Regions from separate parts of the Citrobacter meridianamericanus genome, predicted to be linked through region 1. Evidence: predicted binding sites of a transcription regulator. Region 1 holds the regulator's gene; each other region holds the start of a gene.
The links. The regulator LexA, encoded in region 1, represses DNA repair genes until DNA is damaged. The targets are predictions, from matches to a motif close to TNCTGTATGTACATACAGNA.
Positions count from the first base shown of each region.

Region 2: uvrB (excinuclease ABC subunit UvrB) is a predicted target of LexA. The motif match lies at 1,537-1,556, and genes of this name have one in related genera.
Region 3: umuD (translesion error-prone DNA polymerase V autoproteolytic subunit) is a predicted target of LexA. The motif match lies at 5,905-5,924, and genes of this name have one in related genera.

Region 1 is NZ_CP101036.1:4,915,550-4,925,851, forward strand. It holds gene alr (alanine racemase) at 1-506, opposite strand, end outside; gene dnaB (replicative DNA helicase) at 721-2,136, opposite strand; gene NMD08_RS23900 (quinone oxidoreductase) at 2,201-3,184, shown strand; gene pspG (envelope stress response protein PspG) at 3,555-3,797, opposite strand; gene dusA (tRNA dihydrouridine(20/20a) synthase DusA) at 3,931-4,929, opposite strand; gene NMD08_RS23915 (cupin domain-containing protein) at 5,036-5,524, opposite strand; gene zur (zinc uptake transcriptional repressor Zur) at 5,640-6,158, shown strand; gene NMD08_RS23925 (CsbD family protein) at 6,207-6,416, opposite strand; gene dinF (MATE family efflux transporter DinF) at 6,553-7,872, opposite strand; gene lexA (transcriptional repressor LexA) at 7,943-8,551, opposite strand; gene NMD08_RS23940 (diacylglycerol kinase) at 8,661-9,029, opposite strand; gene plsB (glycerol-3-phosphate 1-O-acyltransferase PlsB) at 9,201-10,302, shown strand, end outside.
Region 2 is NZ_CP101036.1:3,616,502-3,626,803, reverse strand. It holds gene bioD (dethiobiotin synthase) at 1-172, shown strand, start outside; gene NMD08_RS17865 (ATP-binding cassette domain-containing protein) at 138-860, opposite strand; gene uvrB (excinuclease ABC subunit UvrB) at 1,630-3,651, shown strand; gene yvcK (uridine diphosphate-N-acetylglucosamine-binding protein YvcK) at 3,746-4,654, opposite strand; molybdenum cofactor riboswitch at 4,944-5,089, shown strand; gene moaA (GTP 3',8-cyclase MoaA) at 5,077-6,066, shown strand; gene moaB (molybdenum cofactor biosynthesis protein B) at 6,086-6,598, shown strand; gene moaC (cyclic pyranopterin monophosphate synthase MoaC) at 6,601-7,086, shown strand; gene moaD (molybdopterin synthase sulfur carrier subunit) at 7,079-7,324, shown strand; gene moaE (molybdopterin synthase catalytic subunit MoaE) at 7,326-7,778, shown strand; gene NMD08_RS17825 (Bax inhibitor-1/YccA family protein) at 7,823-8,527, shown strand; gene NMD08_RS17820 (lysylphosphatidylglycerol synthase domain-containing protein) at 8,567-9,529, opposite strand; gene clsB (cardiolipin synthase ClsB) at 9,529-10,302, opposite strand, start outside.
Region 3 is NZ_CP101038.1:69,804-80,105, reverse strand. It holds gene NMD08_RS27835 (single-stranded DNA-binding protein) at 1-190, opposite strand, end outside; gene NMD08_RS27830 (hypothetical protein) at 521-742, shown strand; gene NMD08_RS27825 (hypothetical protein) at 791-1,198, opposite strand; gene NMD08_RS27820 (hypothetical protein) at 1,422-1,613, opposite strand; gene NMD08_RS27815 (antirestriction protein ArdA) at 1,656-2,162, opposite strand; gene NMD08_RS27810 (hypothetical protein) at 2,567-3,346, opposite strand; gene NMD08_RS27805 (DUF1380 family protein) at 3,400-3,819, opposite strand; gene NMD08_RS27800 (hypothetical protein) at 3,830-4,051, opposite strand; gene NMD08_RS27795 (DNA methylase) at 4,051-4,731, opposite strand; gene NMD08_RS27790 (SOS response-associated peptidase family protein) at 5,091-5,762, shown strand; gene umuD (translesion error-prone DNA polymerase V autoproteolytic subunit) at 5,942-6,364, shown strand; gene NMD08_RS27780 (Y-family DNA polymerase) at 6,364-7,638, shown strand; gene NMD08_RS27775 (RES family NAD+ phosphorylase) at 7,687-8,940, opposite strand; gene NMD08_RS27770 (hypothetical protein) at 9,112-9,435, opposite strand; gene NMD08_RS27765 (hypothetical protein) at 9,432-9,869, opposite strand; gene NMD08_RS27760 (ParB/RepB/Spo0J family partition protein) at 9,869-10,302, opposite strand, start outside.

The DNA of each region.
Region 1 (10,302 bases):
CCGCATTCAGGTTCGTCTGCGCGCGCAAAGTGGCTGACGATATTAACCGGTTGACGCACATTTTCACATTGGGTCAAGCGCTGATAAAACGCCTCAGCCTTCTCAGGACGTACGCCCAGGCGGTGCATTCCCGTGTCGAGCTTCATCCAGACGGTGACCGGTTCAGCCAATTCTGCGGCTTCCAGGGCTTCAAGTTGCTCCTGGTTGTGGACGGCAGTATGCAGACGCTGCGCGGAGATCGTCGGCAGATCGGAGGCATCAAAAAATCCCTCCAGCAGCAGAATGGGCTGCGTGATCCCTCCCGCTCGCAACCGCAGGGCTTCTTCAAGACGAGCGACACCAAAAGCGTCCGCATCGGGGAGCGTTCGCGCGGTCTCTAACAGACCATGGCCATAAGCGTTCGCTTTCACGACCGCAACCAGTTTGCTGGCAGGAGCCAGTTCACGCAGACGTTGCAGGTTGTGTCGCAGAGCGCGGCGGTTAATAACTACAGTTGCCGCTTGCATTCGTATTCCTTAATAAAAGAATCCCCTAAATCATTCGTGTTGCAGGACAAAAACGCTTTGGCGTTTTTGAACAGCGCCTGCGCTGGCCCCAAAGGGGCGAGGACGCAGTCCGAGTCACGCGACAAGCCAGAGAACCCCCGGGAGCTTAGTAAGCTAAGTGACTGGGGTGAACGGGCGTAGTCAACGCATCTGCAGCATGAAGGATGACGGAGATTTATTCGTCGTCGTATTGTGGGCCCGCATAGTTATCGAATCGCGACCACTGTCCGTTAAACGTCAGGCGCACCGTGCCAATCGGACCGTTACGCTGCTTACCAATAATAATTTCGGCGATGCCTTTTAAGTCACTATTTTCGTGATAAACCTCATCACGATAGATAAACATGATTAAGTCGGCATCCTGTTCGATGGAGCCGGATTCACGCAGATCCGAGTTAACCGGACGTTTGTCGGCGCGTTGTTCCAGTGAGCGGTTAAGCTGCGACAGCGCCACCACCGGCACATGCAGTTCTTTTGCTAACGCCTTCAGCGAGCGGGAAATTTCAGCAATTTCCAGCGTACGGTTATCGGAGAGCGACGGCACGCGCATCAGTTGCAGGTAGTCGATCATGATCAGGCCGATACCGCCGTGTTCACGGGCGATACGACGAGCACGCGAGCGCACTTCCGTTGGCGTCAGGCCGGAAGAATCATCAATATAGATGTTTCGTTTCTCCAGCAAAATACCCATTGTTCCGGAAATTCGCGCCCAGTCTTCATCATCCAGTTGACCGGTACGGATTTTGGTTTGGTCTACGCGTGAAAGCGAAGCCAGGGAACGCATCATGATCTGTTCCGAGGGCATTTCAAGACTAAAGATAAGAACTGGCTTATCCTGCAACATCGCCGCATTTTCGACGAGGTTCATTGCAAATGTCGTCTTACCCATCGACGGACGCGCGGCGACGATAATCAAGTCTGACGGCTGCAAACCCGCCGTCTTTTTGTTGAGGTCGTCATAGCCGGTGTTCACCCCGGTGACGCCGTCGTGCGGCTGCTGGAACAGCTGCTCAATACGCGCGACGGTTGCGTCGAGCACATCGGTGATGTTTTTCGGGCCTTCGTCTTTGTTGGCCCGACTTTCAGCGATTTTAAAAACGCGTGATTCCGCGAGGTCCAGCAGATCTTCACTGGAACGGCCTTGCGGATCAAACCCGGCTTCCGCGATTTCGTGCGCAACCGAAATCATGTCACGAACAACAGCACGTTCACGGACGATATCCGCATAAGCACTAATGTTCGCCGCACTTGGGGTATTTTTAGATAACTCAGCCAGGTAAGCAAAGCCGCCGACGCTGTCCAGTTGTCCCTGAACCTCCAACGATTCTGCGAGCGTGATCAGGTCGATGGGTTTTCCCATCTCCTGCAGTCGATGCATTTCGGTGAAGATGTGCCGGTGCGGTCGGGTATAAAAATCTTCCGCCACCACACGCTCGGCCACATCGTCCCAGCGTTCGTTATCCAGCATTAAACCGCCCAACACCGACTGTTCCGCTTCAATCGAGTGCGGCGGTACTTTCAGCCCGGCGACCTGGGGATCGCGCTCACGAGCATCAGTCTGTTGTTTGTTGAAGGGTTTATTTCCTGCCATAGTGAATGGAGTTACCGAGATAATGATTGGGTCGAAAGATTACCACATTTCTTTTGGAGGAAGCATGGCAACACGTATTGAATTTCACAAGCATGGTGGTCCTGAAGTGCTTCAGGTCGTCGAGTTTACGCCTGCAGATCCGGCGGAGAACGAAATCCAGGTCGAGAACAAAGCGATTGGGATCAACTATATCGACACATACATCCGTAGTGGTCTTTATCCGCCGCCTTCTCTGCCCAGCGGCCTGGGAACCGAAGCCGCGGGCATAGTCAGCAAAGTGGGGAGTAAAGTAACGCACATTAAAGCAGGCGATCGCGTGGTTTACGCCCAGTCTGCGCTTGGCGCTTACAGCTCAGTACATAACGTTCCGGCCGATAAAGCCGCCATCCTGCCCAACGCTATCTCATTTGAACAAGCTGCAGCCTCATTCCTGAAAGGGTTAACTGTTTTTTATCTGTTGCGTAAAACCTATGAAATTCAGCCTGATGAACCATTTTTGTTCCATGCGGCTGCGGGCGGCGTCGGGATGATTGCCTGCCAGTGGGCAAAAGCATTGGGTGCGAAGCTGATTGGTACCGTCGGCAATGCGCAAAAAGCGCAAATTGCGCTGCAGGCCGGTGCATGGCAGGTCATTAACTATCGTGAAGAGAGCATTGTTGAGCGAGTGAAAGAGGTAACCGGCGGTAAAAAAGTGCGGGTGGTCTATGACTCAGTGGGAAAAGATACCTGGGAAGCCTCATTGGATTGTTTACAGCGTCGAGGGCTGATGGTCAGCTTTGGTAACGCCTCCGGACCGGTGACTGGCGTTAACTTAGGCATTCTGAATCAGAAAGGTTCGCTGTACGTGACCCGCCCTTCGCTCCAGGGTTACATCACCAACCACCATGAATTAACCGAAGCCAGCAATGAGCTGTTCTCGCTGATTGCCAGCGGGGTGATCAAAGTGGATGTCGCGCCGGGTCAGAAATTTGCGCTAAGTGACGCGCAACGAGCCCATGAAGTGCTGGAAAGCCGGGCCACGCAGGGCTCGAGTTTACTCATCCCATAATGCTCCGACTTCCCCTAAACAATTCAAACAGCAGGATAAAAATGATTAGGCGTTTTTGAGCAGCGCTTGCGCTGACCCTGAAGGGGCTAGGCTTTAAGCTGAGTAACGCGGCAATTGAATGAATCCCCAGGAGCTTACTGGAGTAAGTGACTGGGGTGAATGAAAGCAGCCAACACACCTGCGGTTTGAATTATGACGGGGAAATAAAGAATTAGGGCTTCCCGTGGGAAGCCCTTTCTTTTTTTAGTTCGGCTGTATGTAGGGTACAGCTCGATGAATTCGTTAACCTGGCAATAGTGACAGATTTGATAATCAATTCCTATTTGGTTCTAAAGGCAATGTTACAGGTTGTGACGCACCGCTCAATACCTTAGTAAAATCGGCGGTTATTACGCTGATACTGTGGGACTTTTGGCGCTTTTATCGCCTTGATAATCCACACCACCGCAACGGCCAGTAGCAGCCAGGGTAAAAGTTTTATCATCAAGGCAAATAGTCCGCCCAAAAACATCACTGCAGTGGCGACCACTAATGCGGCCAATACCCCCAGCAAAGATACGCCGGTGACCATCAGCATGATAAAAAACCCAATCACAAAAAGTAGTTCCAGCATAGCTCTCTCCCGAAATTAAATACTCTCCACTGCATTACAAGAAACATGCCAAAATTATTATATTGATTTATAAAGCAAACGCCCCGCGACAAAGCGCAGGGCGTGGTGAAATTCACTAACTTTTGGTGAAAAATTAACGCTTGTCAGCGACCAGCTGCAAGGCGTGTTCCAGAACGTTAATATCTGCCCCGGCTTTATGCGCATTTTCGCTCAGATAACGACGCCACTGACGGGCCCCAGGAATCCCCTGGAACAGCCCCAGCATATGACGCGTCACATGTCCAAGATACGTACCTTTACTCAGTTCACGCTCAATATAGGGATACATGGCACGCACCACGGCGACCGGATCGGCATCCTGAGTAGTAGCGGCAAAAATCTCGCGGTCAACGGAGGCCAGAATACCTGGGTTTTGATAAGCTTCGCGCCCCACCATTACGCCATCCATATGCTGCAAATGGATTTTCGCTTCTGCCAACGATTTAATGCCGCCATTGATCGACATCGTCAGATGCGGGAAATCGCGCTTTAGCTGATAAACGCGGTCATAATCCAGCGGTGGAATTTCGCGGTTTTCTTTCGGACTTAACCCAGACAGCCAGGCCTTGCGGGCATGGATGATAAACATCTCACATTCGCCGTTACCCGAGACCGTGTTGATGAAATCGCACAGAAATTCGTAGCTGTCCTGATCATCAATGCCAATACGGGTTTTCACCGTGACCGGTATCGACACCACATCACGCATCGCTTTGACGCAATCAGCGACCAGTTGCGCATTTCCCATCAGACAAGCGCCAAACATCCCATTTTGAACACGATCGGAAGGGCAGCCCACGTTGAGGTTAATTTCATCATACCCCCGCTGTTCAGCGAGCTTTGCGCACTGCGCCAGTGCAGCCGGATCGCTCCCACCCAGTTGCAATGCGACCGGATGTTCTTCTTCGCTATACGCCAGATAATCGCCTTTGCCATGAATGATCGCACCGGTAGTTACCATCTCCGTATAGAGGAGCGTCTGGCTGGACAGTAAGCGCAAAAAGTAGCGGCAGTGCCTGTCCGTCCAGTCGAGCATCGGCGCGATAGAAAAACGATGAGCGGGAAAAGCGGTAGACTGAGATTCAGGCAGCATGGCGAATATTCAAGCATCCGGTTAAAAAAGGGGCGCTACTATAGCATAGACCGTTACGATAGTGAGCCACATCCTCACAGTTCTCCATCTCTGGTGCCGACCAACGCTACTTACGCCCCGGTTTTCCGTCGTGAGATCCAAAAAACTGCGGCGGATGGTCAACCCAGCGATCCTCGCGCGTGGCGGCATAGACCGGATTAAGCGGATAATAAATGCGATTGTATTTTTTGTTCGCCTCACCCACGACCAGCAGACGTACCTCTTCACTGGTGTTATTGATAAAGGTGTGACACACGCCAGTACCTGCAGGAAAACCAACACTGTCGCCAGGCTCCAGCTTCCATAAATAACCGTTAATCCAGGCCTCAGGATATCCTTCCAGCACATAGATAAACTCTTCTTCATCACTTTCAGCATGCGGGTAAGACGTGCGCCGACCTGGCGGCAGGCGTTCATGATGAATGCCGAGTCGTCCTAACCCCAATTTGCGGGCAAGCGGCGCTCCTATGGCAAACAGCTCATCGCTGTCTGGGTAGGTGGAATCATCGGCCCCCTCAACTTCACGCCAGTGACGAATACAATCGGGTCTTTTCATGTTTATTTTCCAGTATTGCGATGGCTCAGGTATAGCACATCGCGGCGGATCTCGGCGTTTTAAGCAGAACATGTTAAAGTAAGGGATTAACCTTCCACGCAAATCGAGGCGCCAAATGGACAAAACCACTACGCAAGAGTTATTGGCTCAAGCTGAAAAACTCTGTGCGCAACGCAACGTGCGGCTTACGCCACAACGCCTCGAAGTGCTGCGACTGATGAGCCTGCAGGAAGGTGCCATCAGCGCTTACGACCTGCTCGACCTGTTGCGGGAAACCGAGCCGCAGGCCAAACCACCAACCGTGTATCGCGCGCTCGATTTTCTGCTTGAACAAGGGTTTGTGCATAAGGTGGAATCCACCAACAGCTATGTCCTTTGTCATCTGTTCGATCAGCCAACGCACAGTTCTGCGATGTTCATTTGCGACCGCTGTGGCGTGGTAAAAGAAGAGTGCGCAGAAGGTGTGGAAGACATCATGCATACGCTGGCGGCCAAAATGGGCTTTGCTTTGCGACATAATGTTATTGAAGCCCACGGGCTGTGTCCGGCCTGTGTGGAAGTTGAGTCATGCCGTCATCCAGGCGACTGCCAGCATGACCACACAATTCAGGTGAAGAAGAAAGTTGGGCGTTAGTCAGGTGGGAGAGCGTACATCCTTGTACTCTCAGGAGGGAAGGGTCAATTACCAGCGGTAATCATTACGTTTTTCCCAATCGTTAACTTCTTTTTCCGCCTGATCTTTGGCGTAACCGTAACGCTCCTGGACTTTACCAACCAGTTGGTCACGTTTACCTTCAATGACCGTCATATCATCATCGGTCAGTTTGCCCCATTGCTCTTTCACTTTACCTTTAAACTGCTTCCAGTTGCCGCCGACTTCGTCTTTATTCATCATCAAGTCCTCATCGTTAGGTTGTGAATAGCGAGAGTGCCATGTCCAGACACATGCTGTTTTCTCTGGACGTGAGAATAAGTGTAGTCAGTGATTCTGGGTTTTATTTACTATTCGGAATTTTTAACCATTCTGATCAGGCAAACCAGGTTCCATTACGCCAGTGACGCCGCCAGATAAAGGCCAGCGACAGCCCGCGCAACGCGAGGAAAACGGTTAACGCCAGCCACAAACCATGATTTCCCAGCCACGGCAACGTCAGGAGCGTTAAGGCGAATCCCACTGCGGCAACGGCCATACTGTTACGCATTTCTGCAGCCCGCGTTGCGCCAATAAACATACCGTCAAGCAGATAACACCACACGCCCACCAGCGGTAAAACCACCTGCCAGAAAAGATAGCGATCGGCCAAAAGTTGGATTTGCGACAGTGAGGTCAGCAGCGCCACAATCTGCTCGCCAAACAAGGCATAGATCAGCGAAAAAAGGATTGCCACAATTCCTGACTGTCGACACGCTGCTCGCCAGACATCCAGCAACTGGCTGCCGTCCCGCGCCCCATAGGCCTGGCCCGAATGCGCTTCCACGGCATAGGCAAATCCGTCCAGTGCATAAGCGGTAAACGTCAGCAAAGTCATCAGTACGGCATTAACCGCAATGATATCGCCTCCCAGACGCGCCCCCAGCACCGTAATGGCCCCAAAGCAGAGCTGCAACAGCAGCGAACGCAGCATGATGTCACGGTTGAGTGCCAACAAACGACGGAAGTTGCCCCGCCACGCCTGTTTCAACATTGCCAGCGATATTCCGCGCATATGCAGGACTTTGCGCACCATCATCAGACCGATAAGCAGTGTGGCATATTCAGCAATCACCGTTGCCAGTGCCGCACCCTGCACGTTCATATGCAGACCCATCACCAGCCATAAATCGAGCGCAATGTTGAGAATATTGCCGACAATCAGCAGGATAACCGGCGCTCGCGCATACTGCACGCCCAGCAACCAGCCGAGCAGCACCAGATTCGCCAGCGAGGCTGGCGCGCTGAGCCAGCGGATTTCAAGGAAACGCCGGGCTTGTTCAAGTACAGGTTCACTTCCCCCGACAATATGCAGCGCTAAATCGATAATCGGCGTGCGAAACAGCGCGATAAGTACCCCTGCGCCCAATGCCAGCATCAGCGGCTGTACCAGCGCGCGCGCCAGCGCCTGTGGATTTTTCGCACCAAATGCCTGCGCGGTAAGACCGGTGGTACTCATGCGCAAAAAAAGAAGCAGCATAAAGAGAAAACTGGTCGCCGTGGCCCCGACAGCAACGCCGCCAAGATAGACCGGGCTGTCCAGATGACCAATCACAGCAGTATCCACCAACCCCAGCAAGGGAACGGTGATATTGGAGAAGATCATCGGTAAGGCGAGGTGCCAGAGCGCTTTATCAGAGGCGGTAAAGAAAGGCATACAGGAAAGCCTGATGAAAAGAAGTGAAAACTAGCTGTGGCGCAGAATGCGCCACAGTATTAATACATGATTACAGCCATTCACCGTTACGAATGACGCCTACCGCCAGCCCTTCAATGGTGAAGTTTTGCTCGCGCAGATCGACAACGATAGGTTTAAATTCACTGTTTTCTGGCAGAAGTTCAACCTTGTTGCCCTGCTTTTTCAGGCGCTTAACCGTGACTTCGTCGTCGATACGGGCAACAACAACCTGTCCGTTACGCACGTCCTGAGTTTTATGCACCGCCAGCAAATCGCCGTCCATAATACCGATATCTTTCATCGACATACCGCTAACCCGCAGCAGAAAATCGGCGTTCGGTTTGAACAATGAGGGATCGACCTGGTAGTGGCCTTCGATGTGTTGCTGCGCCAGAAGTGGCTCGCCTGCCGCCACACGACCGACAAGCGGTAATCCTTCTTCTTCTTCCTGCAGCAGTCGAATACCACGCGATGCACCGGAGACAATTTCCAGCACACCTTTACGCGCCAGCGCTTTCAGATGTTCTTCAGCAGCGTTTGGGGAACGGAACCCCAAACGCTGCGCGATCTCCGCACGCGTCGGTGGCATACCTGTCTGGCTGATGTGATCTCTAATGAGATCAAACACCTCTTGCTGCCTGGCCGTTAACGCTTTCATTCCGCCCCCTGGGTGTATATACAGTTATGCTGTGAGTATATACAGCTAAAGGTGATTTTGGAACCGCAAACTGCACAAAAAGCAGGAGATTTATGAAGATGTGGAATCCTTATCGCAAATGCGGCCACAACAGAATGCCCCAGGTGATCAGAGCAACGAAAATAGACAACAACACCGCCGCAGAACCCATATCTTTCGCCCGGCCGGAAAGTTCGTGATACTCAGAGCCTATGCGATCAACCACCGCCTCAATCGCACTGTTGAGGATTTCAACGATCATCACCAGCATCACGGAACCAATTAACAGCACGCGGGTAATCGCATCGACGTCCAGCCAGCAGGCGATAGCTACGCCCAGCAGCACGGCAACGCTTTCCTGGCGGAATGCCGCCTCATTGATCCATGCGGCGCGAAAACCTTTCCAGGAATAGCCTGCAGCTTTGATAATTCGGGTGAATCCAGTGGTATTATTGGCCATCAAAAAGAACCTTTTTACATTATTAGCGTCAATGTCATTGTAACGTTACCCCGTTTGTTTCAGGGGGTGGCAAAGCAGCGCGAAGTATGACGGGATACCACAGAAATTCACTAAACTTTCTGATATCCTTGCAGCGCATTTGCATTATTAACCAGAGGCTTTACATCGTTTATGTCCGGCTGGCCACGAATTTACTACAAATTACTGAATTTACCATTAAGCATCCTGGTAAAAAGCAAGTCTATTCCGGCAGAACCTGCCCCGGAATTGGGACTCGATACGTCTCGTCCCATTATGTACGTCCTACCGTACAATTCAAAAGCAGACTTGCTGACGCTGCGTGCCCAATGTCTGGTGCACGATCTCCCCGATCCCCTGGAACCGCTGGAGATAGACGGGACTCTGCTGCCGCGCTACGTGTTTATTCACGGCGGCCCGCGCGTGTTCACCTATTACACGCCGAAAGAAGAGTCCATCAAGCTGTTCCATAACTATCTCGACCTGCATCGCAGCAATCCAGATCTGGATGTGCAGATGGTGCCGGTTTCGGTGATGTTTGGCCGTGCGCCAGGACGCGAAAAAGGCGAAGTCAATCCGCCGCTGCGCATGCTGAACGGCGTACAGAAATTCTTTGCTGTGTCCTGGCTGGGTCGCGACAGTTTTGTCCGTTTCTCCCCATCAGTCTCCCTGCGTCGTATGGCGGATGAACACGGTACGGATAAGATAATCGCTCAGAAACTGGCACGCGTGGCGCGTATGCATTTTGCTCGCCAGCGTCTGGCCGCGGTTGGCCCTCGCCTCCCTGCCCGCCAGGATCTGTTTAATAAGCTGCTGGCGTCAAAAGCGATCGCTCGCGCGGTAGAAGATGAAGCGCGCAGTAAAAAAATCTCCCACGAAAAAGCACAGCAAAATGCCATTGCACTGATGGAAGAGATTGCCGCCAACTTCTCCTACGAGATGATCCGCCTCACGGACCGAATTCTGGGCTTTACCTGGAACCGTCTGTATCAGGGGATTAACGTTCATAATGCGGAACGTGTACGTCAGTTGGCGCACGATGGGCATGAAATCGTTTATGTTCCGTGCCACCGCAGCCATATGGACTATATGCTGCTGTCGTACGTTCTGTATCATCAGGGGCTGGTTCCACCGCACATCGCTGCCGGTATCAACCTGAATTTCTGGCCGGCAGGTCCGATTTTCCGCCGCCTGGGCGCGTTCTTTATTCGTCGTACCTTCAAGGGCAATAAGCTCTACTCCACCGTTTTCCGTG
Region 2 (10,302 bases), 1.3 Mb from region 1:
TGATGTGACGCCGCCTGGAAAACGTCATGCAGAATATATGGCGACGCTCAGGCGTGTGCTTGCGGCACCGCTGCTGGGGGAAATTCCCTGGCTGGCAGAAAAGCCGGAGCAGGCATCAACAGGGCATTATATCGATCTTAGCGCTTTATCTGCGTTGTCCCCCAGTCGTTAATTAGCGGGTCGCCGAACGGTGTTATTTGCCCCTGCGCTACGTTACGCCCACGGTGTAACAGGCAATAGCAATCGGCGACCCGTCGAATAAACGGCAGGCTCTGCTCCGCGAGCATAATGGCGATGCCAAGTTCCTGGCTTAGCTTGACAATCAGATTACCCAGCCTGTGGATATAAGCCTGACCACTTCCTCGCGTGGGTTCATCGAGGATCAGCAGGCGCGGGCGTGTGACCAGCGCGCTGGCGAGCGCAAGCTGGTGCTGATTTTCCTCCGACAATGCCACTCCTTTGACCTGACGCAGTTCGAAAAGCTGTGGAAACAGGTGGTAAATATCGCTGCTGTTCATCGTTTCGCTTTCTTCAACCGCCTGACGCGCAATATGCAGATTTTCCTCGACCGTTAGTTGTGAAAAAATCCGTCTCTCTTGTGAAACGTAGTTAATACCCAGCGCAATGCGATTTGCCGTCGGAATCGGACTCAGGTCGCGCGGCGGTGCGCCAGCCTGATGCCAGAACATGGTTCCGCTTTCAATCGGTAAATTGCCGATAATGCAATTGGCAAGCGTAGTCTTTCCCATCCCCGGAAGCCCCAGCACGCCGGTACATTTGCCGGGCAGCAGGTCGAGATCCACATCCCACAATGAGTGTTGATTGCCGTAATAGTGATTCACTGCGCGAAGACTCAACATAGATTTCTCCATCATGATGTTATCGGCCCCACTAACAGGTCGTCGGAAGAAACCTGCAATTCTCTTGCCAGAAGCGGGATTCGTGGTAGAAACAGCGTGATAGCATACTAAAAGCGCAAAAATGTCCGGTTCATCAGATGGGAAGGGCTGTTTTGTGCACATTGCCAGTGCCTGGCGGTATCGTGATGGTGCAGGCAGGAAAATGATGAAAATGCGAGCAAGATCCCGGCCATTCCAGGTTGCTTCGTTAGCTGATAAATATCAAAAAATAGCGATAATTTTTTTTTATGCCTGCGGAAAAGAGAGTCAGGGTGTTTTTGCCAGGCTACAGTCCATACGGGTTGGAGGCAGTTATCCACTATTCCTGTGGATAACCTTGTGTATTAGAGTTAGAAAACACAATGTAAGCGAGAGAAGACGCGGGTTGCGACTAAATTGATGCGAAAGACGGCTTGTGATAATAATCATTAAATTACAGAAAGTTAGATAAAAGCAATGGCTGTCGCAGAAGTGTCATGTGTTGCCACAAAACTTTCATCGGGTAGCTTGACAAATGTTAAAAAAGTCATTGCTTTGGGGATAACACGTTTTTGCTGGTGTTTTATCTTGTCTCTGGCCAAATTTTAGCCTGTACTCACGCTCGTTCAGATGGCGTATCAGAAATATTCTGGCGTGTTACTGTTTTTTCATCCAGTATTTTTTACTGGCAAAATATACCACTGCGAGTAAAATTACACACCTGCCCGCCCATTGCTTCAGGTAGCTGCTCATGAGTAAACCGTTCAAACTTAATTCCGCTTTTAAACCCTCTGGCGATCAGCCTGAGGCAATTCGCCGTCTGGAAGAAGGGCTGGAGGATGGTCTGGCGCATCAGACGCTACTGGGGGTGACGGGGTCTGGGAAAACATTCACCATCGCTAACGTGATTGCGGACTTGCAGCGTCCTACCATGGTGCTGGCCCCCAATAAGACGCTTGCTGCTCAGCTGTACGGTGAGATGAAAGAGTTCTTCCCGGATAACGCGGTGGAGTATTTCGTCTCTTACTACGACTATTATCAGCCGGAAGCCTACGTACCCAGTTCTGACACCTTCATCGAGAAAGATGCTTCGGTCAACGAACATATTGAGCAGATGCGCCTGTCGGCAACCAAAGCGCTGCTGGAGCGTCGGGATGTCGTCGTCGTGGCCTCCGTTTCCGCTATCTATGGTTTGGGCGATCCGGATCTGTACCTGAAGATGATGCTGCATCTGACGGTAGGGATGATTATCGATCAACGCGCGATCCTGCGCCGCCTTGCGGAACTGCAATACACCCGCAACGATCAGGCATTTCAGCGCGGGACCTTCCGTGTGCGTGGTGAAGTGATCGACATTTTCCCGGCTGAATCCGACGACATCGCGCTGCGTGTGGAACTGTTTGATGAAGAGGTTGAACGCTTATCGCTGTTTGACCCGCTCACCGGGCAGGTCGAATCCACGATTTCGCGCTACACCATCTATCCTAAAACGCACTACGTGACGCCGCGCGAACGTATCGTGCAGGCGATGGAAGAAATCAAAGTTGAGCTGGCAGAGCGGCGTAAAATTCTGTTGGCAAATAACAAATTGTTGGAAGAACAGCGGTTAAGCCAGCGTACACAGTTCGATTTGGAAATGATGAATGAGCTGGGTTACTGCTCGGGGATTGAAAACTACTCCCGCTATCTGTCCGGGCGTGGCCCCGGCGAGCCGCCGCCGACGCTGTTTGATTACCTGCCTGCCGACGGTCTGCTGGTGGTGGATGAATCCCACGTCACAATCCCACAAATTGGCGGCATGTATCGCGGAGACCGGGCGCGTAAAGAGACCCTGGTTGAATACGGATTCCGTCTGCCCTCGGCGCTGGATAACCGTCCGCTCAAATTTGAAGAGTTTGAGGCGTTGGCTCCACAAACCATCTACGTTTCAGCGACGCCGGGTAACTATGAGCTGGAGAAATCTGGTGATGAAGTGGTCGATCAGGTAGTACGACCGACCGGCCTGTTGGATCCGGTCATTGAGGTGCGTCCGGTGGCGACGCAGGTTGACGATCTGCTGTCGGAGATCCGCACCCGTGCGGCGATTAACGAACGTGTGCTGGTCACTACGCTCACCAAACGCATGGCGGAGGACCTCACCGAATATCTCGAAGAACACGGTGAGCGAGTGCGCTATCTGCACTCTGACATCGATACCGTGGAACGCATGGAAATCATTCGTGACCTGCGTCTGGGCGAGTTTGACGTGCTGGTGGGTATCAACCTGTTACGTGAGGGCCTGGACATGCCTGAAGTCTCGCTGGTGGCGATTCTGGACGCAGACAAAGAAGGGTTCCTGCGTTCTGAACGTTCGCTGATCCAGACCATTGGTCGTGCGGCGCGTAACATCAACGGTAAGGCTATTCTTTACGGCGACAAAATTACCGCCTCAATGGCCAAAGCGATTGGTGAAACTGAACGTCGTCGTGAGAAACAGCAGCTTTATAACGAAGAACACGGCATTACGCCGCAGGGGCTGAATAAGAAAGTGGTCGATATTCTGGCGTTGGGTCAGAATATTGCGAAGACCAAGGCGAAAGGCAAAGGGAAGTCACGCGCAGGTGCGAAGTCTGAGGTTGTCGAACTGGATATGACGCCAAAAGCGCTGCAGCAGAAGATTCACGAGCTGGAAGGACAAATGATGCAGCATGCGCAGAATCTTGAATTTGAAGAGGCCGCGACGATCCGCGACCAGTTGCATCAGTTGCGCGAGCTGTTTATCGCGGCGTCTTAACGCGTTGTTGAAGGTGGGGGAGACCCGTCATCCGGCCTGGAAACGTCAAGGTTGTGTATGCCTGATAAGCGTCAGCGCCATCAGGCAAATTCGCTCAGCCTAACGCCTGTACCGCTTTTTCCAGCGCGCTATGCAATAGCTGGCGATCATGGCGGTAGGGAATATCGCTGGCTTCCAGCACTTCCTGAATGACAACGCGATTGGTAACGGTGGAAACATCCACTTTCGGGCCCACAACTACGGCATCAATCACTTTCTTGCCAACATACTGTTCAATGATTGCCAGCTTATCGTTGAGTGTCAGGCTGGCTGCTGGCAGGCTTAACTCGCGGCCGAGATTACCGATGTAGACCATCGGGGCCGGCGTGCGACGTAACGCCTGCGCCAGATCGTCGAGCAGCAGGATCGGCATCAGACTGGTGTAAAAACTGCCTGGCCCTATCAGAATCAAATCCGCTTCGGCGATAGCTTCAACCGCTTCCCGCGTGGTGGGGACTTTTGGCGACAGCATCAGCTCCTGAGGAGGGATAGTGAGCTGATCGATATTCACTTCGCCATAGACTTCATGCCCCTGATCGTCGATAGCCATCAGATCCACTGGCAGCTCCGACATCGGAATTAAATGCGCATCGACCTTCAGCAGGTTACGAATTAAATTGATGGCTTCTAAAGGCCGCACGCTGAGGTGATCGAGTGCCTTTAACATCAGATTTCCGAGGTTATGCCCGGAAAGTTCGCCATTTCCGCCAAAACGATACTCAAACATAGCGGATGCGACGCTGGGCTGGGTAATTAACTGGTTGAGACAGTTACGCATGTCTCCCCAGGCGATCCCGCCTTCAGAGCGACGAATACGGCCTGTCGAGCCGCCGTTATCGGTCGTGGTGACGATACCCGTCAGGCGTGAGCCTAAAGGGGAAAGTGAGGAAAGAACGCGTCCTAATCCATGCCCTCCGCCGAGAGCGACAACGCGGTCCAAATCTGCCAGGGTGCGAGTGCGCATAGAGTTTCCTGATATCAATTGATCGGCGCTACAGTACCGTAAATAGCGTGTTTTCAGCAATTATCCAGTTGGCATCTGGCGAAATTTATTATCTGCGATCTACCCCTTTCTGACGATATAGACCTGACGGCAAGATGATGTATATCAATGCAAAACTATGGTTTTTGCTTATTCTGTAGCGAAAATGCACGATCGTGTCGCTATATAAATATTTATATAGCGAAAGTGTACATGGCAAAAGCGTCATTTACACGCTAGTATCGGCATAACCACAATGTACTCGAAGTATGACGAGTATAAACACTCTAGCCTCTGCACCTGGGTCAAATGATACGGTGCTTTGGCCGTGACAATACTTGAATAAGTTTGTCACCAGGGCGCAGGAAGAAATGACTACGTCTCCCGTATTTGGAAAGGTGTACATGGGCTCTCAACTTACCGATGCTTTCGCGCGTAAGTTTTACTACTTACGTTTGTCGATTACAGATGTGTGTAACTTTCGTTGCACCTACTGCCTGCCGGATGGCTATAAGCCCGGCGGGGTCACCAATAACGGCTTTTTAACCGTTGATGAAATTCGTCGTGTCACGCGTGCGTTCGCCAGTCTGGGAACGGAGAAAGTGCGTCTGACAGGTGGCGAACCTTCATTGCGTCGCGACTTTACCGACATCATCGCCGCCGTGCGTGAAAACGACGCCATCCGTCAGATTGCGGTGACCACCAATGGTTATCGTCTGGCGCGCGATGCCGCCGTCTGGCGCGATGCCGGGCTAACCGCGCTAAACGTCAGCGTCGACAGCCTGGATGCCCGTCAGTTTCATGCCATTACCGGGCAGGACAAGTTTCAGCAGGTGATGGCAGGTATTGACGCCGCCTTTGATGCGGGTTTTGAAAAAGTGAAAGTCAACACCGTGCTGATGCGCGACGTAAACCATCATCAGCTGGACACCTTCCTGGCCTGGATCCAACCACGGCCGATCCAACTGCGTTTTATTGAACTGATGGAAACAGGCGAGGGCAGCTCGCTCTTCCGTAAACACCATATCTCTGGCCAGGTACTGCGCGATGAGCTGCTGCGCCGCGGCTGGATTCATCAGATCCGACAGCGCAGCGACGGCCCGGCTCAGGTTTTCTGCCATCCTGACTATGTTGGCGAAATTGGTCTGATCATGCCTTATGAGAAAGACTTCTGCGCTACCTGCAACCGTCTGCGCGTTTCCTCTGTCGGTAAGCTTCATCTGTGTTTATTCGGTGAAGGTGGCGTTAGCCTGCGTGATTTGCTGGAAGATGACGCTCAGCAGTCGGCGCTGGAAGAACGCATTTCAGCTGCGCTGCTGGAGAAAAAACAGACCCATTTCTTACATCAGAACAATACCGGTATTACGCAAAACTTATCTTATATTGGCGGCTGATCGCTAAAAGGAGTTTTTCATGAGTCAGGTAAGCGCTGAATTTATCCCGACACGCATTGCTATTCTTACTGTTTCCAATCGTCGTGGCGAAGAAGATGACACCTCCGGCCATTATCTGCGTGACTCGGCGCAAGAAGCGGGTCATCAAATAGTCGACAAGGCGATTGTCAAAGAGAACCGTTACGCCATCCGCGCCCAGGTTTCAGCCTGGATTGCCAGTGACGACGTGCAGGTTGTGCTCATCACCGGCGGCACCGGGTTAACCGAAGGGGACCAGGCGCCGGAAGCGCTGCAACCGTTGTTCGACAGAGAAGTTGAAGGGTTCGGCGAAGTCTTCCGTATGTTGTCGTTTGAAGAGATTGGCACCGCGACGCTGCAATCCCGGGCGATTGCCGGAGTCGCCAATAAAACGCTGATTTTCGCCATGCCGGGGTCGACCAAAGCGTGTCGTACCGCCTGGGAAAATATTATTGCGCCGCAGCTTGATGCCCGTACGCGTCCGTGTAATTTCCACCCACATTTGAAGAAATAAGTATGTCGCAACTGACTCATATTAACGCCGCTGGCGAAGCGCATATGGTGGATGTCTCCGCCAAAGCGGAAACGGTACGCGAGGCGCGTGCCGAAGCCTTTGTTACCATGCGTAGTGATACGCTGGCGATGATTATCGATGGCAGTCACCATAAGGGCGATGTATTCGCCACGGCGCGTATTGCGGGTATTCAGGCCGCCAAACGGACCTGGGATCTTATCCCGCTGTGTCATCCGCTGATGCTGAGCAAGGTGGAAGTCAATCTGCACGCCGAGCCTGAGCACAACCGCGTACGCATTGAAACGCTGTGTCGCCTGACCGGGAAAACCGGTGTCGAAATGGAAGCGTTAACGGCTGCCTCCGTAGCGGCGTTGACTATCTACGATATGTGTAAAGCGGTGCAAAAGGATATGGTGATTGGTCCGGTGCGTCTGCTGGCAAAAAGCGGCGGCAAATCCGGAGATTTTAAGGTGGATGCGCATGATTAAGGTTCTCTTCTTTGCTCAGGTACGCGAACTGGTAAATACCGATGCGTTAGAGGTCGCCGCCGAGTTTGCAACGGTAGAAGCGCTGCGTAAGCATCTTGCGGCAAAAAGCGATCGCTGGGCGTTGGCGCTGGAAGACGGTAAGCTGCTGGCGGCGGTAAACCAGACGCTGGTCGATTTTGACCATACCCTTAACGCGGGTGACGAAGTGGCTTTCTTCCCACCGGTAACCGGAGGCTAAGATGGCTGAAACGCGAATTGTTGTTGGCCCTGCGGCGTTTCGTGTCGGGGATGAATATCCCTGGCTGGCCGAACGTGACGAGGACGGCGCGGTGGTCACTTTCACCGGGAAAGTCCGCAACCACAATCTCGGAGATAGCGTGCAGGCGTTAACGCTGGAACACTATCCAGGGATGACCGAAAAAGCGCTGGCGGAGATTGTCGATGAAGCGCGTTCGCGCTGGCCGCTGGGACGAGTAACAGTGATTCATCGCATTGGCGAACTGTGGCCGGGTGACGAAATCGTTTTTGTTGGCGTGACCAGCGCGCATCGTAGCAGTGCGTTTGATGCCGGGCAGTTCATTATGGATTACCTGAAAACCCGCGCGCCGTTCTGGAAGCGCGAGGCCACGCCGGAAGGTGAACGTTGGGTTGATGCTCGCGACAGCGATAAGCAGGCGGCAAAACGCTGGTAGAGTAGTACACTTGTGTTAGGCTCATACTGATTCAGGAGATTGTCATGGACCGATTCCCACGATCCGATTCTATTGTGCAGGCGCGTTCCGGTCTGCAAACCTATATGGCGCAGGTCTATGGCTGGATGACTTGCGGGCTGTTGCTGACGGCGTTTATCGCCTGGTATGCGGCAAATACGCCTGCGGTGATGATGTTTGTTTTCTCCAGCAAAATCACCTTCTTTGGCCTGATCATCGCCCAACTGGCGCTGGTGTTTGTCCTGTCTGGCATGGTGCAAAAGCTTAGCGCGGGTGTGGCGACCACGCTATTTATGCTCTACTCGGCGTTAACCGGTCTGACGCTATCAAGCATTTTCATTGTCTATACCTATTCGTCTATCGCCAGTACCTTTGTGGTCACCGGCGGGATGTTTGGTATCATGAGTTTGTACGGCTACACCACCAAGCGCGATCTGAGCGGCTTCGGCAATATGCTGTTTATGGCGCTGATCGGTATTGTGCTGGCCTCGCTGGTTAACTTCTGGCTGAAGAGTGAAGCGTTGATGTGGGCGGTGACGTACATAGGGGTGATTGTGTTTGTCGGCCTGACCGCCTATGACACGCAGAAGCTGAAAAATATCGGTGAGCAGATCGATCTGCGCGACAGTTCCAACTTGCGTAAATACGCTATTCTTGGGGCGTTAACACTGTATCTGGACTTCATTAACCTGTTCCTGATGCTGCTGCGTATCTTCGGCAATCGTCGTTAATTTTCCGTCACCGGATGGCGTAAGCCGCCATCCGGTGAATTATTTCGCCATCGCCTTCTCGTTTTTTACCCGCAACTTTTTTGCCCGACTCTCCAGCAGCAAATAACACACCAGTGCCAGCAGCAGCGGAATAAAATAGTACAACACGCGATACGCCAGCAGAGCGGCAATAATCGTTCCCTGAGACGTTTTTTCTCCTGCCAGCAGCGCCATAAAGACCGCTTCCAGCACGCCGATCCCCGCCGGAATATGCACGATTACGCCGGCAATACTGCTCACCAGCAGCACGCCCAGCACGAAGAAATAATCGATATTCTGACCGAGCAACAACCAGATAATCGCCCCCATTACCATCCAGTTAGCACTGGATATCGCCATTTGCGCGAGGGCAAATTTCCAGGAGGGTAGCACCAGCTTTTGGCCCTTGATGGTGATGTGTCGATGCTTAGCGAAGGCGCAAAACCACAGATAAACGACAATAATCAGCAGCAGCGCTACGCCTAAAATACGCAGCGTACCTTCATCGATATACCAGTGTGCGGGCAGTTCAACGATGCCGAAGGTAAAAATAAAACCGCCCAGCAGAATATAGCCCAACCAGTTGGTGGTAATGCTCAGCGAAAAAATGCGGGTGATTGTGCTCCCCGGTAATCCGAGGCGAGAGTAGAGCCGATAGCGCATCCCAATACCGCCTACCCAGGTGCTTAACGTCAGGTTGAAGGCGTAACAGATAAACGACACCAGCATGACCTGACGTTTTGCCAGCTTATGGCCGCAATAATAGCGTCCGAGCAGGTCATAACAGCCGTAAAGCAAATAACTGACAATCACCAGCCCCACGGCGCTGAGCAGGGCAATCCGGTTGTAATCGCGGATGACCGTCCACACCTCCTGCCAGTTGACTTTGCTGGCATAAACCACCAGCAATACGATGACCGCAATAAAAAACAGCCATGTAAGGATCTTTTTCGCTAATCGCCAGCGTCGGTGGCTTTTTGCCATCAGGATTTTCCTCCTGCATCCTCAGTTGGAATACGATCCTGCGTTTCCAGCGTGGGCTGTGCGGGCGGCTCTACCTCAGCCAGATGCGGGGTATGCGCCGGTAGCCAGCCGACCAGAGCCGGGAAGTGGCGTAAAAAGTGGAACGCCAGTACGCTTTTGGTCAGGTTCCACCAGGTGCGCTTGGGCAGCATGGATTCATCAACACGCTTGCAGTCCTGCGCAATGATAGGGTTCAGGTTGTTACGTAAAGTCTGGTTAAACGTGCGGTCATGAATAATCAGATTTGCCTCCAGATTGAGCGACAGGCTCAGGGGGTCGAGATTGCTGGAACCGACCGTTGCCCAATGGTCATCCATCAGTGCCACTTTGCCGTGCAGAGGCCTACGCCGGTATTCATAAACATGGACGCCGCCTTTAACCAGATAGTTGTACAGCAGGCGGGCGCCAACTTTTACAATCGGCATATCCGGTTCACCCTGGACGATGAGTTTTACCCGCACGCCGCGTCTCGCTGCTTTACGCAGGGCATGCAGCAGGCGATAGCCTGGAAAGAAATAGGCATTGGCAATAATCACTTCCCGCCGTGCCTGGGTCAGCATTTTCAGATAGTGGCGTTCAATATCATCACGATGTTCTTCATTATCACGCCAGACAAACAGTGCCTGTGCTTCGCCGGGATGATGATTATCGACGGCCCGATGATGACGTCGCCACCAGCGTCGTACTGCGCTTTGCCCCGGTAGGTTCTCCAGCACGAATGTCAGGATATCAGC
Region 3 (10,302 bases), on a different replicon from region 1:
GCTTGCCAAACAGCACCACGCGATGCCATTCGGTGTTTTCGCGCATCTCTCCGGTCTGTTTATCGCGCCAGGACTCAGAGGTGGCGAGGCTGAGATTAGCGACCGCGCCGCCATTGGGCATATAACGGATTTCCGGGTCCTGGCCCAGATTACCCACGATGATGACTTTGTTGATGCCGCGTACTGTCATGATGAATCTCCTTCCGTTTGTTTTGCTTTTAAAAACCATCACCCGTTGAGTTGCCGGGGCCGCGGTTTTGACGTTTTGCGGGGACCTGCTGAACGCGCCCGCTGGTTGTTACCTTCACCCGTTTGAGAGCCGTTCGCCGCAAGGGCGTAAACCAGCGCGGGCGATGGCGGATGTCCAGGGCGCGGTTTACCGCGTGCCATTTACCCTGGACAGCTGACAGCGACTGTGCTTGTCTCAGCCCCGGCGAAAGGACTCAAAAGGGTGAAAAAACCAGGCAAGGAATGAGCAGGAACCCGCCGCAACGACGGAAAGCGCGGGCGCGAAACGGCGTTGCGCCTTACAGCCCGGCGTCAGTTTGCCGGGGTGCAGAAAGCGCAGGATACGGCGCGTAAAAAGGGCGGCGTGACCGGAACGGTCGCAGCAAGCCTGCCGTTGACGTTGCGACAGCCAGGGATGGAAACCCGCTGCCCCGAAGGGGCCGGGCAGAGACAGCGCAGCTGGCTCGGTGCGAAGCATGACAGCCCCGGTTCCCGTCAGGGAAGTCGCCCGTAGTGAAAACGGGAACGGGCAGAAAACAGAGAACGGGAGGATAAGAATGGATTACATGCGGCTTAGTGGGAAACCTCGCCAACAGGGCGGGTAGCAGTCACGAGATGGCTGACAATTATCCGGCGTAATGCCAGCCGGGAACATCAGGAGCGAAAATACTTTTTTTCTGTACTGCACAATGCTGTACCAGGCCGAAGCCAGGAAAGCAAAAACGGTGTTCAGCACTCTTAATTCGTCACCCGGCTCCTTCTCCTTCAGCATCAACGTTATGATGATGCCGGCAACGATAATCCATGCAACGCCACTCCAGAGATGCAGTTTATCCGCCACGACATTCATCAGGATAAAAGCAACGGCCAGGCCAGCTCCCCACAGAGCAGGTACAGGCTGAAACGGAATAAACAACAGATTAATACCGGTTAAAAGAGTCACGGCTGCAAACATCAGAGACATACGCATAAAATTTCCTCCCCGGACACACTGACTATAAGGATCACTTCTGCTGCTCATCTCCGGGTTTATTATATTCGGGCGCATTCCCGGGCAACAGCGACTGACAACGGAGAGGAGAGTACGCGGCGCCGGAGGCGCGGCGAAGTTTCTCTCCGGCAGGCGCAGCCTGCCCGGTTTTTCGCGCGGGCTGACAGGCGCCCTCCGGGCCGGACGACGCCTGCCATCCTGCTTACTGGCTTTTTCCGCCCTGTAAGATGAAATGACCGCCGATGTACACGGCACACTGACAGGTCATGTAGTAACAAATTTCATCCATCACCTGCGCGGTGGTCAGTTCCCGCTGACCGGCATCACGTCGGCGGGCATTAATCAGGGTTTTGTACTGTCGCAGGATCTCACGGCTTTGTGGTGCAAGTTTCATACGTTTTCTCCTTAACCGGCGGGTTTCCCCGCCGGACATTAATCAGTTACTGAAGACATAGCCGTCATGGAACACATAGCCGCTGCTGAACAGGTCACGCGCCCAGGCTTCAAAATCGAAATAACTGCGCAACGGCTCCGGCACCTCATTTAACAGGCCGTTGTCCTCCACCATCTCCCGTGCATAGTCTTCCTCGCTTTCCGCCTCGCCGCGGTACGCATCATCAAACGCGTCATAGTCACATTCGCCGGTATACTCCGCCCAGGCGATAAAAGCGGCTTCCCTGCCCTCTTCTTCGGCGCGTTTGTAAGCGGCGATAAAATCCCAGTCAATGGAGCATTCAGAGACGAACTGCGACGGGATACCTTCCCAGTCCTGGAACATAAACTCGGCATCCCATTCATCGGCATGCAGCGCCTGACAGGCCTCGTAAAAATCCTCCCTGCCATCAAATTCCGTCAGATCAAACCATTTGCCGAAAATGCTGCCGCAGTTGTATTTGTGATACGTGCCCACGTAAACAGCAGGTGTGGTGGTCGTAGTGCTCATAAAAAATCCTCCATAGTCGATGTCGTCTGAGTTCCGGCTTACGCCGTGCCGACACGACAGCCGGGCGAAAAGCGGAGGATGCAAGGGCGTCACCGAAGCCGCAGCGCAGTAAAAAAGCAGGAGCAGGCTGGACGGTTTGACGGCGAAAAATGAGCCGGAAAACGACGGGAAGACGGCGGATAATGCCTTTGAAATAAACTGCGACCGGGTGAAGGTGACGGCGTTTACGCTTCCCTTGCATCAGCCGCGGCCCGGCTACAGTAGAGGCACGGCGTTTGCCGCAGGCCGCACGGGACGTAACTCACTGCGAAGCCGGAACAACGTGGAGGAAGAGCATAAAAGCGGAGCCGGCGACATCCTTATCCTTCGTGGTAGATTCAGGGGGCCGCGCCCCCTGCTGTTCGCTACACTGGCCGGATTGCTGACAGGGCATTGCGGACAAGACTGATTTCTGCACGCGCTTCTGCCATGACCTCATGTAACAGGGTTAAATCCATCCACCGGCGCGGAGGCTCGCCCGGAATACGCAGCACATCGCACATCTGGCCACATGCCAGGATTTGATCAACTTTGTCGCTGATAACAAAGAACTCGACGCTGCTGTAGCGTGCCCCTTTGTTCAGGATGGCATCGAGCACCACCGGCAAATTGTCATCATCGTCCAGCCAGCAGGGCATATCATTTTCCTTCACAACCAGACGGAAATTTCGGGTCTGACGGTAAAACAGCGTATTCCCGCGCGTGGTCAGCGCCGCCTGAATCCGGCGCGAATCTTCCCGGACCTGCCGGGAGATATCCCGCACGGCGCGGTACAGGCAGTCCGTTACAGCCTGAATCTCCGGCTCCGTCAGCCATTCCCCGGCCCAGGGGAAGGCTATCTGTGTTCCGTTCTCCGGAAGCTGCGGCGCGTCAGCATAGCGGCTGCCGGATAAAATAATCTGCGCTGGCGTCCCGGCTATTTTTGTCATGGCACTTTGCAGCTCTGCGGGTACTTCACCGGTACAAAGCAAAGGCAGAAGATGAACAATATTTGCCGCATCCAGACGGACATAAATGCTTATCCATCCCGGTTTATTTACCGGATCACGCTGATCAACATCGGTATGGTCAGGCCATCCATAATCAGCAATCAAATCGCGCGCACGGCGCATCACAAGGGCGGTTAAAGTGGTGATTTCCTGCATAATGGGTTCCTCTGAATGGGGTCAGTACACGCCGCCCGGGCGGCGTGTTGATTTCAGTTTTTGAGTAAGGCGCGAACTTTCGCCGCATCAGCCAGCCGACGGGTAATGCTTTCCGGCACTGGATGGTTCTCATCCCGGGCGGACCATTCCCTGTGCCATAACGCCTGTTCGGCAGTGGTCAGCAGGGTTTCAAGCAGATCAGCCGGCACACTCACCGCCGGAACGGCCTGTTTCACCTGTTCAATCAGATCCATCACTGCACCGGCAGACACGCCCGACTCAAGCTGTTGTTCTTCCGGTATGGCGTCCATACGCGCCAGTACCGCCCTTGTGTCCTGTTCCGAAACGGCATATTCCATTCCATCGGCAAGCGCCTCGATATCCGCCGGGGACCAGACAATGAGGTTCAGCGGGGTTTCTGCGGGATACTGCTCACGCAACAACCGGCAGAGGGTTTCACAGGTTCCGTACATGTTTTTCTCCTTAGTCCTTAAAGCAGGTATCCAGCTCAAGCATTTCGTTGTACGCCGCCATAAACAGGGCATTGATGCGAAAAAGCGTCTGACGGGCCAGGCGTTCGGTCAGCACATCAGAATCAAAGCGATAGCGGTGCTCCATACCATTCAGCGCGTCCCGCAAGTCACTCATGTTGTTGGCAAGATCCGCCACTTCTGCGCGGAGTTTTTCGTGTCCGGCATAGTTCATTACGCGGCCTCCGGATAAAAGACGTCGTTGGCGGCCGGGTACTGCATGGCGCGCCGGACGGCGGCCAGACGTTGCTGTCCGGCCCGGTGATACTGCTCAAGCATTTCGATACCGATGTAGCGACGGCCAGCCTGGAAGGCGGCCACGCAGGTGGAGCCACTGCCGGCAAAGGGGTCGAGAACAATCGCACCGGGATGTGTGAAGGACTCAATCAGCGGTTGCAGACTGGTCACAGGTTTTTCAGTCGGGTGATGCCGGTTGCCTGAATATTTCCACGCAATCACGTCATTCAACGGGTTTTGCGGCAGGGGCGGACGGCCTTTTGCAAGGATGTAGGCGCATTCGTGGCGATAGCCCACATATGCGGCCTTCGATGTGTAGGTTTTGGTAAACACCAGGTGGCCGACAACGCTGAATCCCGCATTTTTCCAGGCGGCCATAAAGCGATCGACGCGGTTCCAGCCGTAGAAGCTCACCATCAGCGCGTCTTTTTTCAGCACGCGATACATCTCATGGCAGGCGGGTTGCAGCCATTCATCGGTTTTATCGCCGGCGATGGTACGCCCCTGACGGTCACGAAAACCGACGAGATATGGCGGGTCGGTGAGAATGAAATCGACAGCATTATCCGGAAAGCCGGACATGATATGGACGCAATTACCCTGGATAAATCGGGACATGGTAGTTCTCCTTTCTCAAATGCGGCGCCAGTTACGCCGTGCCGATACGACAGCCGGGCGAAAAGTGGAGAATGCAGGGGCGGTGCCGCAAGCCGCAGCGCAGTGAAAAAGCCCACGCTGGCTGGACGGTTTGACGGCGAAAATTGAGACGGAAAACGACGGGAAGACAGCGGGTAAAGCCTTTGAAATAAACTGCGACCGGGTGAGGACACCGGCAGAGCGAACCCTTGCATTCGAAGCGGCCCGGCTACAGTAGCGGCACGGCGGCCACACGATGGCAGGAACCTGAAAAACGGCCTATGTTCTGAACTGATGAAAACACAGATTTCGCATGCGAAATCTACACCGGAGAAACGATAATGTGCGGTCGGTTTACGCAGTACAACTCCCGCGAGGAGTACCTGGCCTTTCTCGGAGAAGAAGCAGAACGGGACATCCCGTATGATCCGGAGCCCGTCGGCCGCTACAACGTTGCGCCCGGAACCCGTGTATTACTGCTGAGTGAACGCCGCTCGCAGCTGCATCTTGATCCTGTTCACTGGGGTTATGCGCCGGAGTGGTGGAACAAGCCCACTCTCATCAACGCCAGAAGTGAAACTGCGGCCGGCAGCCGGATGTTCAGGCCACTCTGGGAGCACGGACGGGCCATTGTTTTTGCTGACGGCTGGTTTGAGTGGAAACAGCAAAACGGCGTGAAACAGCCGTTTTTCATTTACCGCAAGGACGGAAATCCACTCCTGCTCGCTGTCATCGGGAAACCACCTTTTGAGGATGGCAATGACCAGGAAGGATTCCTGATCGTCACGGCAGCTGCGGATGAGGGACTGCTGGATATTCACGATCGGCGACCGCTCGTGTACTCACCGGCTGCCGCACGTAAATGGCTCAGTGAAAACACAACCGGTAAAGAGGCGGAAGACATTGCCCGTGAGGGCAGTCTTTCCGCCGAAGATTTCACATGGCACCCCGTCAGCCGGGCTGTTGGCAATCCCGGGAACCAGGGCCGGGAACTTATAGAGCCACTGGCTTAGCAGACGGTGAGATACCCGGCATCCACTCACAGGGTTATGCACCGTTTCTGTGGATAACCCAGAGCCTGTTTTATCTGCCAGAACAATGACCTGGCAGGAGCAGGTAAAATTCTCCTTGCAGGACGGGAAATATCTTAAATAATACTGTATATAAAAACAGGTATTTTAAGAGGTATGCCATGTTACTTTTTGTCGCCCCCGAACAGGAGCCGGTGCAGTCCACTGCCCCGCTGTTCACCGAACGTTGCCCGGCGGGTTTTCCGTCGCCGGCCGCCGATTACACGGAGGAGGAACTTGACCTGAATGCCTATTGTATCCGGCGTCCGGCTGCAACGTTCTTCGTCAGGGCTATCGGGGATTCGATGCGGGATATGGGTCTGCATTCCGGCGATTTAATGGTTGTCGACAAAGCTGAGAAACCCATGCATGGAGATATTGTCATCGCAGAAACAGATGGCGAATTCACGGTTAAACGCCTGCAGCTGACACCCCGTATCGCCCTGCTGCCGATGAACCCGGCCTATCCCACTCTCTATCCGGAAGACCTGCAGATTTTTGGGGTGGTGACAGCCTTCATACACAAAACACGGGGCATGGACTGATGTACGCGCTTGCTGACGTGAATTCGTTCTATGCCAGCTGCGAAAAGGTTTTTCGCCCCGACCTGCGAAACAAACCCGTCGTCGTTCTCTCAAATAACGATGGCTGCGTCATTGCGAGAAGTCCTGAAGCGAAGCGGCTGGGCATCAAAATGGGGGTACCGTGGTTTCAGCTGAAGTCGATGAAATTTCCGGAGCCGATCATCGCCTTCTCCAGTAATTACGCGCTATACGCATCGATGTCGAACAGGGTCATGGTTCATCTGGAAGCGCTGGCGCCACGCGTTGAGCAGTACTCGATTGACGAGATGTTTCTCGACGTGCGGGGTATTGACAGCTGCATCGATTTCGAGGATTTCGGCCGGCAACTGCGTGAACACGTCAGGAACGGGACTGGCCTGACTATCGGTGTCGGGATGGGGCCGACCAAAACGCTGGCTAAAAGCGCACAATGGGCGTCTAAGGAATGGCGGCAGTTTGGGGGCGTGCTTGCTCTGACGACTGGCAATCCAAAACGAACGGAGAAACTGTTATCACTGCAGCCAGTAGAAGAAATCTGGGGGGTTGGCCGCAGGCTCTCAAAGAAACTGAGCACAATGGGGATAACAACTGCGCTGCAGCTGGCGCGCGCGAACCCTGTATTTATCAGGAAAAATTTCAACGTTGTGCTGGAGAGAACCGTCCGGGAACTCAACGGAGAAAGCTGTATTTCGCTGGAAGAAGCGCCTCCGCCGAAACAGCAGATTGTCTGCAGCCGATCCTTTGGGGAGCGTGTTACGACGTATGAAGCCATGCGCCAGGCAGTTTGTCAGTACGCTGAGCGTGCAGCTGAAAAGCTGCGCGGCGAGCGTCAGTTCTGCAGGCATATTGCCGTGTTTGTGAAAACATCGCCGTTCGCCGTAAATGAGCCCTACTACGGTAATCTGGCCAGTGAAAAACTGCTCATCCCCACGCAGGATACACGGGACATCATTGCCGCTGCCGTCAGAGCCCTGGACAGGATCTGGGTGGATGGTCACCGTTACGCAAAGGCAGGCTGTATGCTGAACGATTTCATGCCAACCGGGGTATCGCAGCTGAATTTGTTTGATGAAGTACAGCCGTGGGAACGGAGCGAGCAGTTGATGCAAGTTCTGGATAGTATTAACCATTCCGGTCTGGGGAAAGTGTGGTTTGCGGGACGGGGCATTGCTCCTGAGTGGCAAATGAAACAAGAAATGCTTTCCCCTGCGTACACAACGCGCTGGAATGATCTCCCGGTGGCAATGATAAGATGATCTGCCACCGAAAGATTTCGCATGCGAAATCTAGGTTGTATCAACTCGTCAGAAATCGTCATCTGAATAGCCAGATTTCGCATGCGAAATCTCTGCTTCAGCGGCAGACAAACTTATCTCTTTATGGCCTACCGGGGTTACTAACGATGTATACTTAACGCCCCTGATTTCATGGATCTCAATACTATCCAACTTCAGTTCAAGTACGTCTTGCTGAGGTTTGTTTCGGGAGAGAACGGTAAACTCTCGTCTGAAATCACGATTGGTCGTTGTCATCTGAGGGTCAAACTCAGCGTAGTCATCGTCTTCTCTATACATTGAAACTTGCGCTTCCAGTCGTCTGAGTTTGGCGTTTTTAACTGCCGATGACTTATGAAACAAGATCACATTACACGCATTTTCCTCCCCTTGGCCAGAAGGCATTTGAGCAGACGAAAACTTGATTCCATCCAGTGAATATTTGTCCGTGATAGACAGATAATCAGCAATAGCTTGCGTTAGCAGATAGTTCGATTCAGCGAGCTCAGGCACAACCGGCATAACTAGTTTGCGTGATAGTGTTGCTATGAAACGGCTACGTTCATATCTGACCAGATATTCAGGATCAAAACGGCTTACACCGTTTACAGCCACTCTGCCGAGTACCGTCAAATCGAGGAGACGTACAGGACGCAGTACCCGAAATTCAGAAACTACTACGAAACTACCGACCGGAGGACGGACTTCCGAAACGGCATTAGTTTTGGATGTTGCTCCATAAAATACAGATATTCCTTTCGCGTTCATCCGACCATAAGGTGCTAAATCGGAAGGAGGGGGGCCAAGCCTTGATTCTGGCATGTGCAACGCAGACTTAATGTCATCCTCGGACTTAAAAATCCGTCCACGATAAAGAGGCGTATCTGGAGTGAAATCGGTAAAGGCTGAAGGGTGATTATCAAAGAGATAACCGAACACTTCATCAAACGTTTCAAGGGCATCATGATTGAAAAAACGATTACTTTCACGAAGCTTCTTTTCCATTAAAGCCCATTTGTTGGAAAGCTTAGAAGAAATGGATATTGCTGAGATGAAGAGTGGATCTTCACCATATTTATGTTCTTCAGTTCCCCGTTCGAACCAGCAATCCAACAGTATTTTTGAAAGATCTTTAATCACATCGATATTGGATGAAACCTCTTGTTCAAGAATCTCGATAAGAGGAGAACCTTCCTGAACACCATACTCATGGTCTACTTCGCCAGGAGAATAATATTTTTCTATCAGCCAGTCAGTTTTATTTCCCAATGCATGCATAGACATGGTTCGGTCTTCATTACCACAGTAGTCGCATGGTCTGTAAGAATCCGGGTCATTAATGATCATGTGAAAGAGAACCGGGTCATTCTTCAAACAGTGACTGCAAACTCTCTTGTAATCCTCGTCAAGCATCGTGATGCTCCTGTAAAAATTTCGCATGCGAAATCTCAATATCTAATTTCGCCGATAGAGTTCTTTAACGCTTGCAGATAGCTGGTAGTGCTGTTTTGCCCACCGCCCGTAGTTATTAACGGACTCATACTGACGCTCTGCAGCACCATCACGGTAATACTGTATATGGATAATCCCATGTAGCTGCAGATAGCTGGCTACCGTTGTTACATTATTGCGAATGAAGCGCGTGTGGCTCTGGAACACATCAAGATCAACTCCGTCCTGTCCTTCATCAAGCGCATCAAGAATAAAAGCGACTAATGCAGAAGCGATAGAACGTCTGCCAGAGCCTGCGATACAAGCATCAAGCTCTTGAAAGGTCATGTGGATTTCCTGTTGTAACGGTAGCTGGCATCCTCTTCAATTGCCGCCACGAACCATCCGGTAGCCGTTTGCCTGTCTATGCTATCAGGCAAGGAAGCGACTAACTGCTCAAGTGGAAGTGTACGATTAGCTCTGAATATCAGCGCCGACATACCACACCAGTCCTGGTTACTTTCTGGCTTCCAGCCGATGCTGAGCATCAATGTTAACGCCGTCTGAGCTGCCCACAACGGAGTTTCAGCCGGGTTAGAGGACCATGAAAGTAACGCCGCACCGGGTACGGGCCTGCTTCTTGTAACATATCCCAGATTGATAGCTGCTTCTGTTAATGCGGCAGCTGCTTCGGATTGAGTTCCGGGATATCGAAGCGCCCAGAGGCGGACAATTTGGCCACGGAATGCCGTGGCCATTTCGGTGAACGGGGTTGATTTCATCACTGAGAGCGCATCCCTTTGACGCGTAGTTCAGAAGCCTCAACTGAAATCTCACCAGTTTCCATTTTCACCCACACATACCCAGCTTTATCTGGCGCACGGTCAGTCATTATTACCCCTTGCTGACCGTCTATCTCGACAACAACCTGCCATGTTTTTACATCTGAATTACTGTCCAAAAGCTTGGTTGGTTTTTTGTTCTGAGACTTAGATTTCGCATGCGAAATCTCACCTTTGCTTTTGTTCTTAACTGCATCAAGAACAGCTTTAACCTGCGAACGTGAAATACCAGACTCTCGCGCAGCTGCGACAAGCTTCTCGGCCTCTTCGGGAGACTTTTCATTTACCTGTATCAGTGTGTATGCCAGATCGACATCGGATGTGATTTTATCCCGGAGAAGGGCGGTAACATTTTCTGGTGCATCAATGAGAC